One region of the Bradyrhizobium sp. UFLA06-06 genome, then DNA from elsewhere that is predicted to be linked to it. Evidence: predicted binding sites of a transcription regulator. Region 1 holds the regulator's gene; the other holds the start of a gene.
What was found. Region 1 encodes LexA, which represses DNA repair genes until DNA is damaged. Its sites were predicted from a motif close to TGTTCNNNNTGTGTTCNG; they were not measured.

Region 1 (4,979 bases):
TCAAGAAATGGGCCGCGGCGGCCGCGCTGCTCGCCGCGGCCTTCTATCTGTTGCTGTCGGGCGCGGAGGTCGCGACGCAACGGTCGTTCTTCATGACCGCCGTGGTGCTGCTCGCCGTGATCGTCGACCGCCGCGCGATCACCTTCCGTACGCTGGCGGTGGCAGCGCTGATCGTGCTCGCGATCGCGCCGGAAGCGCTGGTGCATCCCAGTTTCCAGATGTCGTTTGCCGCGACGCTCGGGCTGGTGGCGCTGGTGCAGATCGGGCTGCCGAACCTATTCGCGTCGCCCGACCATTCGGCGACCGCGCGCGTCGCGCTGTGGGGCGGACGTGAGCTCACGATGCTGATGCTGGCCTCGCTGGTGGCAGGGCTTGCGACGACGCCCTACGCCGCCTTCCATTTCCACCGCGTGACGCCCTACGGGTTGCTCGCCAACCTCGCGGCAATGCCTGTCGTGTCGGCGGTCGTGATGCCGGCCGGCCTGCTGGGGCTCCTCGCCATGCCGTTCGGCTTCGACGGCGTGTTCTGGGCGATCATGGGTCTTGGCATCGACTGGATGATCCTGGTGACGCAATGGGTCGCCGCACTCCCGGGCGCGGTCGGCCGCATGGCGGCGTTCGGCATCGGGCCGTTGATCGCAGCGAGCGCCGGCATCATCCTGCTCGGGCTGCTGCGCACGCCGTTGCGCTGGTCTGGCGCCGTGCTGCTCGTGATGGCCTCGGTCTGGGCGCTCAGGGTGCCGCAGCCGGACGTGCTGGTCTCCGGCGACGGGCGCAACGTCGCGGTGCGCGGCGGTGACGGGCGGCTGCATTTGATGCACAGCGCCAAGGATGCGTTCCTGGTCAAGGAGTGGTTGGCGGCGGACGCCGACGCGCGGACCGCCACCGATGCGTCGCTGGGCGAGGGCGTCTCCTGCGATGCCGGCGGTTGCGTGGCCCAGGGACCTGGCGGCGCCTTCGTCGCGCTCGCGACCCGGCCGGAGGCGCTGGCGGACGACTGCGAGCGCGCGGGCCTGATCGTAACGGCGCGGCCGGCGCCGCAGGGCTGCGCGGCGTCGGTGATCGATGCCGAGCGGCTGCGCCGCCACGGCGCGCTGGTGCTGCGGCGGATCAGGGACGGCTACGCCGTCGATGCGGTCAAGCCCGGCGGGATCGACCGGCCGTGGTCGCCGGCGGTTCCGGGCGACGGCGAGAGCGAAACGACGCTGCGTGCGCCGGCCGCTGCGCCGCGGCCCGCCGTGGACGCGACGCCGGCCGAGACCGATCTGCAGGGCGATGATTAGCGGTGGTCCGGCGAGGGGCCGCTCGGAAGCTCGAACAGGCCGAGATGGTATTCGTCGGAATCGGGGCCGGCGTCGGGCTTCTTGACGAGGGTAAAGGAAGCCTCGGGAAATTGCTCCCAGACTTTCAGGTCGTCGGCCGTCACCGTCAGCCAACCGAACCGGAACATGTAGCGGCCCGGTTCCGTGACGCGTCCAGCCTTTTGCCATGTGACCTTATCGACCACCGCGCACGTCCTCCGTGCCCGATGATGCGCCAAGGCGCCGGCCGACGCAAATCTCCCCATGCGCCCCGGAAGCGGAAGTCCGGGGTCGCCCGAAATTGCTTAGGTCATCCGCCGCCGAACAGCTCATTCCGCGGCGACGATGCGCTCAACCCAAAAACAGCGTTGCGAATGCGGAGGGCCGCCGCTCGACGACCTTCGGCTTGTGCTCGACCGGCGGATGCAGCGCCGGCAATTGCAGCACGCTGACGCGCTGTCCCTCGACCAGCTGGGTCACCAGGACATGGCTGCCGTCGGGGAATTCGACCGCGTCATGATGCCGATCGGGCACGTCGGGCTCGACTTCGTTGAATACGCCGACGCGATAGTTCAGCGTCTTGGTCCAGATCCAGCGGCTGTCGTAGCGAACGTTCTCGGCGAAAGCGAGCTCGGTGCCCGGCAGCATGCAGACCGCGACAGTGGGATCGTTCTCCGAAGCAAAGCCGCGGGTCGACGTGCCGCGGAACGTCGTCGTGATCAGCGTCTCTCCGACAATGGCGGGGCGCGATGCCACGGCGTGCAGACTATAGTCACACATCGGATGGCTCCTCATTTCGAGGTAGCGACCCGTGCCTCTCCTTGAGGCATTAGGGCCTCTACCAGAGTGGACGATAGCGAACGAGCTTCTGCTCGTTTCTGGGCGATTGTACGACTGGTCCGAGACCGCCTCCGATCACAAACACGCGACGCTGCGCGAGAGGTATCGGAGCGCATCGGGCAGGCCGTACGCTACACTATCATGCAAGGAACGATCCGACGTGTTGCTCGTTCCCGGCCGCCGCAAGTATTTGCAATTCAGTATTTGCGATAAAGCCCGATCAGCTTGCCTTGGATGCGGACCCGGTTCGGCGGCAGGATGCGCACTTCATAGGCGGTGTTGGCCGGCTCGAGCGCGATCGATGCGCCGCGGCGGCGGAAGCGCTTCAGGGTGGCTTCCTCCTCGTCGATCAGCGCCACCACGATGTCGCCGGTATTGGCGACGTCGTTGCGCTGGATCAGCGCCATGTCGCCGTCGAGGATGCCGGCATCGACCATCGAGTCGCCGCGCACCTCGAGCGCATAGTGCTCGCCGGCGCCGAGCATGTCGGGCGGCACGCTGATGGTGTGGCTGCGGGTCTGCAGCGCCTCGATCGGCGTACCGGCGGCGATCCGGCCCATCACGGGGACCGCGACCGGACGGTTGCCGTCGTCCTCGGCGATCGGCGGCGTGCTGGCGCGCCGGCCGAGGGTGCCTTCGATGACGCTGGGCGTGAAGCCGCGGCGGCCGTTGCCGCCGCCGGCCGACAGTTCGGGCAGCTTGATGACCTCGATGGCGCGGGCGCGGTTCGGCAGGCGGCGGATGAAGCCGCGCTCCTCCAGCGCAGTGATCAGGCGGTGGATACCGGACTTCGAGCGCAGGTCGAGCGCATCCTTCATCTCGTCGAAGGAGGGCGGTACGCCGGCCTCTTTCAGACGTTCATTGATGAAACGCAGAAGTTCGTACTGTTTGCGCGTGAGCATCTCGAGTATTCCCCCGGTTGATAGCGTCGTTCGATTCCGAGACTCTTCTGGCAGGGCCTGCAGGCGGGACCTGACCTCAGGAGCATGTGCTCGTTGCACCTGCTTCCACGCGGCTTCCCGATTGTAGACACCAGTACTCGAAACAAATCATGAACGGACACTATATGTTCGATATGTGTTCCGCAACCACTTAATTTCCGGTGAACGGATCAGGCAACGCACAATCGGCGGGGCGCGAAAAACCTTATTCGGGCAGTGTCAGGATCTCGCATTCGCTGCCTTTGACGGCCGCAGCCGCGAACGGCGGACGCACGAGAAGTGCCCGTGCCGCAGCGAGATTCCTGAGCAGCGACGAGTCCTGCTGCGTCACCGGCGTCGCGATCAGCGTGCCGTCCTCGCGCGCTTCGAGCCATGCACGCAGATAGTCCTCGCGCTGGTCGTTGGCGGCGAGGTCGCGGCCGAGCAGGGCGCTCGTGCGGCGATGATGAATCACTTTCCGGCCGTTCAGCGCCCGAATCAACGGCACCAGGAACAGGAAGGCGCAGACATAGGACGACACCGGATTGCCGGGCAGGCCGATCACCCGCATCGCGCCGAGCCGGCCATGCATCATCGGCTTGCCGGGCCGCATCGCAATCCGCCAGAACGTCATGTCGACGCCCTCGGCTTCCAGCGACCGTTTGACGAGATCGTGGTCGCCGACCGAGGCGCCGCCTGTCGTGATGAGGACATCGGCGCCGGCCTCGCGCGCCCGGCGGATGCCGGCCGTGGTCGCCTCCACCGTGTCGGCGGCAACGCCGAGGTCGACGGTCTCGGCGCCCTCGGCGCGCGCCAGCGCCCGCAGCGCGTAGCCGTTGGAATAGACGATCTGGCCGGGCCCGGGCTGCGAGCCCGGCATCACCAGCTCGTCGCCGGTCGCCAGCACCGCGACCTTCGGGCGGCGGCGCACCGCAAGTTCCGGATAGTTCATGGCGGCCGCCAGCGACAGCGCGCGGTCGGACAGGCGGCTGCCGCCGCTGAGCAGCACCTCGCCGGCACGGAAGTCGACCCCGGCCGGGCGGATGTGCCGTCCGACGCTGGCGGTCTCCGTGATCGTGATGTGGTCGCCGCCGTCGACGGCGGTGTCTTCCTGGATGATCACCGCGTCGGCGCCATTGGGGATCACGCCGCCGGTGAAGATCCGCACCGCCTCGCCGGCGCCGACCGTCCGCTCGAACGGCCGGCCGGCGGCGACTTCGCCGATCACCTTGAGCCGGGCCTTTAGATCAGCCGCATCGGCGGCGCGCACCGCATAGCCGTCCATCGCCGACATCGGCTGCGGCGGCTGGGTGCGCAGCGCCGCGAGGTCGTGCGCCAGCGTGCGGTGGTAGGCGGCATCGAGCGCGACCATCTCCTCCGGCAGCGGTTCGGCGCCGGCGAGGACGGCGGACAGGGCATCGGCAACCGGCATCAGGGCCACGCTCAGAGCTCCTCAATTCCCAATGTTCAAATACCAAGTGCGGTCAAAGCCCTTGCCACGTCATCCGTCGACGTCACGTGGATAGCATGAAGGCCGCGCGCCCGCGCACCTTCGATATTGGCGGCCAGGTCGTCGAAAAACAGGATCCGCGACGCCGGCACGCCGATGGCTTTTACCACATGATCATAGGCCTCGGCGTCGGGTTTGCGGAAGCCGATGCTCGAGGACAGGAAGACGTTGCGGAAATGGCTGAGCAGCTCGGCGTGGGTGACCGAGAAATGCGCGACATGGGCCGGATTGGTGTTGGAGAAGGCGTAGAGCGGCATCCGCTCGGCGGCCGCCGCGAGCAGCGGGGCGATGCCCGGCATCTCGCCGGTGAAGATCGCGTTCCAGCCTTCGAGGAACTGGGCGTCCGTGATGTCGATGCCGAGCGTCCGGCGCAGGCTTTCGAAGAACGCCGCGTCGTCGATCCGGCCG
Region 2 (4,979 bases), on a different contig from region 1:
AGAACAGCCGGATTTCGGCCGGCTGCGCGCCGGTCTTCGGGCTCAGGAGCGCCGCGACCGTCTCACGGTCGCGAGACGTGTCGCAACCGTGAGACGGATAATGCCCCTCATGGTGAGGAGCGCGAATGCGCGTCTCGAACCATGAGGCCGTCTGTAGCCTACATCCTTCGAGACGCCCGCTATGCGGGCTCCTCAGGATGAGGGTCAGGAATCACCCCGCCGCGCGGCGCGGCTGGGCGTTGGTATCGGGCTCGGAGGGTGAGGGAAGCTGCATCAGGATGGTCTGGCCCATCGAGGCGATCTCGATGCCCTCCTCCTGGAAGCGCCGTTTCATGCGGCGGTTGAACTCGCGTTGCACCGCCCAGCGGCCGCTATCGGTGCAGCGGATCTGGCCGACGATGGTCACGACCGAGCCGTCGACCTTGTCGACGCCCCACAATTCGAGGTCGCCTCGGATGAATGCGCGATACGCCGTCTCCTGGCGCATTTGGGCGACGATGTCCTTCAGCACCTCGCCGGCGCGGTCGGTGTCCTCCTTGTAGGACACGTTGACGCTGACCGCGGCATTGCCGGCGCCGCGGCTGGAGTTGGTGATCGTCGTCACCGCGCTGAACGGCACCACATGCACCGAGCCGTCGCCGGCGCGCAGCCGCATGGTACGGATCGAGACGTTCTCGACCACGCCCGAAAGGCCCGACACCGTGACGTTGTCGCCGACCTGCACGGTGTTCTCGATCAAGAGGAACAGCCCGGTGATGAGGTCCTGCACCAGCTTCTGCGAGCCGAAGCCAATCGCGATGCCGACGATGCCGGCGCCGGCGAGCAGCGGCGCGACATTGACGCCGATCTCGCTGAGCGCCGTGAGGCCGACCACCGCGACGATCATGCAGAACAGCGCGGTTCGCAGCATCGGCTGGAAGGTGCGCAAGCGCGCGGCGCGGGCGTAATGCCCGTCGCGCGACAGGGTGTCGATCTGCCGGTCCATCAGCGCGTTGGCGACTTCCCAGATCACGGCCGCGGCCAGCGCGGCGATGCCGATCGTCACCAGCGCCGAGATCAGGCGGCTTCCGATCTGGCCGCCATAGAACCAGACGATGGCGTCGACGCCCCAGACCTCGAGCAGCGCGACGAAGCCAATGAAGGCGATCACCGCCGTGACCACCTTGCGCAGCAGCGGCAGATAGCGGTTGGCGCGGGTCTCGAGCCCCGGGAAGCGCTGGATCAGCTCCGGGCTGATGCGGAAGCCGCGATCGATCAGGCTCAGCACGACCATGGTGACGAGGCGGGTAACCAGCAGCACCGCGATGGTGCCGACGAAATATTGCAGCAGCAGCGAATAGCCGTTGCGGATGTTGAGCGCCCACACCGCCCACAGCGCGAGGTCGAGCGCGATCGCCAGCACATGCCAGAGCGCCGCGAGCCGGTTGCGCGTCCGCGCCGCAAGCCCGGTGCGGTCGGCCGGCGCGCGGATGACGTCGGCGACCTGGCGGCGGCACTGCAGGATGATGACGACGACGAAGAGATGCACCACCAGCATCACGAGCCGGATCAGCGCAGCATAGCCGGCACGATGCAGCCCGAGCAGCAGCGCGACATTGGCGAAGGCGATGCCGGAGACGCCGACCGCAACGATGCGCCGCGCCCAGATCTCGATATAGGCCGCGGTCTCGGCACGGACGCGGAACAGGCCGAACGGCCCCGCCAGCGCGCGCACCGCGCAGATCAAGACGCGCGAGAACACATAGGCGTTGACGACGGCCAGGATCACGAGCCGCGTGGTCGATTGATCGCCGATCTCGGTGCCGAGCAGCGCGGTGGCGATGCCGCCGAACACGACGACCGGCAGCAATTCGAGCAAAAGGCGCCCAAGCACGAAGGGCAGCCGGACCAGCGACTGCCAGGCCCGCGCCAGGCTGAGCCGGCGCCGCTGCAACTCGGGCGCCGGCGTGACGTCGGCAACCGACGACGGCGGATCGACGCTGGCGAGCGTCTGCACCGGCATGCGCGCGGTCTGCGGCAGCCGCGCTTCCAGGAACGCGACCGGCCGCTTGATCAGGCGGAACACCACCCATTCGGCGGCCAGCGCGCAGCCGAACACCAGCGCCAGCTTCCAGGCGATATCGATCAAGAGGCCATAGGCGACCGGATCATTGGCGGTGCGCACGAACCAGTAATAGAACGCCGGGAAATGCGTCAGCGTGCGCGCGACGTCGGCGACCTCGCGCGACATCTCGCCGACCTGCTCGGACACCATCAGCAACAGCTGCGCACCGAGGCTGTCGGCGGTGAGCGGGATCGATGACTGCGGCTGCTCGGGCGCCGGCTGCGCCGCCGCCTGCGGCGACGCATTGGCGATGGCGCGCAGCGTGTTGATGATCTCGCCGCGTTTCTTGTCGTCCTGCAGCGTGTCGAGCGCGCGCTTGGCCTGCTCGGGCGTCAGCGCGTCGCTGGTAACGGGTTGCGGCGGCGCCGGCTTGGCGGCCGGCTGCGCGAACGCGGGAGAGACGAACAAAGTGAAGACGAGAAGCAGCGCAAGGCGAAGTTTGTGCGACACGAGGGCCTCATAAAATAACTGCGCGACCGCAAACCCTTGGGAGGAATCTGCTCTCGCGCTCGCGCCATGTCGGATACTCCTTTTCGCCCCGATGGTGTGTCGGAAGTTTGCCGCTGTGACGGCCATCTCTTGGCATTTGTCTTGGCATTTGCCGTAACACAATCGTCACAGGCGTTGAGCCGCGTTTACTCTTCCAGTGCGCGTTCCCGGCCGATCGGCTCACTACACGTCAGGGATGAGACCGCAGAATCTTTCGCTTGACGCGCAGGAGCCGCCGTGATGTTCTTACTTTGTTCTTTTGTTCCCAATTGCGTTTCGGGGGTCTCATGCACGACGTGTTTAGCGACGACGGTCCGGTGCGGCTCTTCATTCACGACGACGACGAGACCCCGCTGGAATTCGTGCAGGATTTGTTGCGCACGGTGTTTGGGAAATCCGAGCAGGAAGCCATCGCCTCCGCTGCCTTGATCGAGGCCAAGGGCGCCATTCCGTGCGGCCCCTATCCGGGACCGGTCGCACGGGCAATCTTCAACTCGGCGAAATGGCTGATCCGCTCGAACGGTCAGCCGTTGATGATCACCACCGAATCCGCCGACGCCAGCCGCCCCTGCGATCTCTGCGAAGCCCCGAGGGCCGTGACGGAGATTCTGATCCCCGGTACGACTGCGTCGCTGTGCAGCGACTGCCTGCTCGCTGCACGCCGCAGCTCGGAAGAATTGCCGGGCGAGACGTTTCGGTCCGCTTACGTTGCGCTCGACTGGCATTTCGCCGGCGTTCCGCGCAACCTGATCGTGACACGGGCGCGACAGTTTCCGGGCCACATGCGCGCCGACGTTCAGGTCGCGATCGACAAGCTGCTCACCGATCCAATCCATTTCTTCGGCATCCATGAGGAATATCGCTACGAGACGCTCGACTTCGCGGCGCTGATGAAGGCTGGCCGGAATGCACCGGCGATCGCGCCGCCGCAATATCGCGACGTCGATATCGGCGAGGCCGAGCCGGTGAAATGCCTTGCCAACGGACTATGGCTGTGCCGAACCGGCGAACTGCGCTACGCCGTGCTGCTGACGTTCCATCGCGAATACAATCACGAGCCGTCGCTGCGAATCGAGCTTGCGTTGCCCGCCGGGGCGACCGGCAATGCTTTCGTGCAGCGCACCTTCTCCGAACTGGAAGCCGCCGTGCATGCAGCGCGATCCTATCGCGGCAAGATCCTGTCGCTGGAGGATGGCGCCAACTATCGCGGACGTTCGGGTGGCTTGACCGTGCATCGCCTGCCGACGGTCGCTCGCGATGACGTGATCCTGCCGGACCGGACGCTGCGGCTGCTCGACCGCAACGTGCTCGGATTTGTCGAGAGCCGCGATCTGTTGCGCGGGCTCGGCCAGTCGACCCGCAAGGGCATCCTGCTGTATGGCCCACCCGGCACCGGCAAGACCCACACCATCCGCTATCTCGCCACCAACTTGCCAAACCACACAACGCTGATCATCACCGCCGAGCAGGTCGGCCTTCTGGGCGCCTATATGAGTCTTGCCCGGCTGCTGCAGCCGACCATGGTCGTGATCGAGGATGTCGATCTGATCGCACGCGACCGCGAGGACATGGGCGGACCGTGCGAGGAATCCCTGCTCAACAAGCTGCTCAACGAGATGGACGGCCTGAAGGAGGACTGCGACATCCTGTTCGTGCTGACCACCAATCGGCCGGAAGAGCTGGAAGGCGCGCTGGCCGGCCGGCCCGGCCGCATCGACCAGGCCATCGAGGTGCCGCTGCCCGACGAGACCGGACGCGGCAAGCTGATCCGGCTGTACGGCAAAGGCCTGCCGCTGGAGCAGCCGATCGTCGACGAAGCGGTGCAGCGCACCGCCGGCGTCAGCGCCGCCTTCATCAAGGAGCTGATGCGCCGCATCGCGCAGGCCAGCATCGCCCGCGAGGGAGGCCAGGATGTCACCGCTGACGACATCGACGGAGCGCTGAACGAGATGCTGTTCGACGGCGGCCGGCTCAACGTGAAGCTGCTCGGCGGCGCGCAGGGGATGAGTGCGGGGTGATGGCCGATCACTTCGCCGCTGCCGGCAGCAGCAGCGCGCCCTTGCCGGCCGCGACGCGGGCAAGCTCGTCCGACACGCGGGCCAGCACGCGGTCCCAGGCCTGCGGCTTGTCCTGGCGGAACAGCCGCATGGTCGGATACCAGGGCGTGTCGGCGCGGTCGCGCAGCCAGCGCCAGTCGAGCGCATAGGGACACAGCATCCAGACCGGGCGGCCCAACGCGCCGGCAAGATGCGCCACCGAGGTGTCGACGGCGATGACGAGATCGAGCGCGCAGACGGCCGCCGCGGTGTCGGCGAAATCGCCGAGCATCGGCGCGAGGTCGACGATACCTGCGCCAAGGCCCCGCAGCACCGGAGCATCGTCCGGC

Region 2: a site for LexA is predicted at 2,835-2,852, ahead of IF803_RS34230 (ATP-dependent Clp protease adaptor ClpS). Genes of this name have one in related genera too.

What each region holds. Positions count from the first base shown of each region.
Region 1 covers NZ_JADFUD010000005.1:33,974-38,952, reverse strand. The annotation lists gene IF803_RS05755 (ComEC/Rec2 family competence protein) at 1-1,283, shown strand, start outside; gene IF803_RS05750 (hypothetical protein) at 1,280-1,507, opposite strand; gene IF803_RS05745 (hypothetical protein) at 1,653-2,081, opposite strand; gene lexA (transcriptional repressor LexA) at 2,339-3,043, opposite strand; gene IF803_RS05735 (molybdopterin molybdotransferase MoeA) at 3,288-4,502, opposite strand; gene IF803_RS05730 (HAD family hydrolase) at 4,529-4,979, opposite strand, start outside.
Region 2 covers NZ_JADFUD010000061.1:34,399-39,377, reverse strand. The annotation lists gene IF803_RS34235 (mechanosensitive ion channel family protein) at 212-2,554, opposite strand; gene IF803_RS34230 (ATP-dependent Clp protease adaptor ClpS) at 2,881-4,611, shown strand; gene IF803_RS34225 (tetratricopeptide repeat protein) at 4,619-4,979, opposite strand, start outside.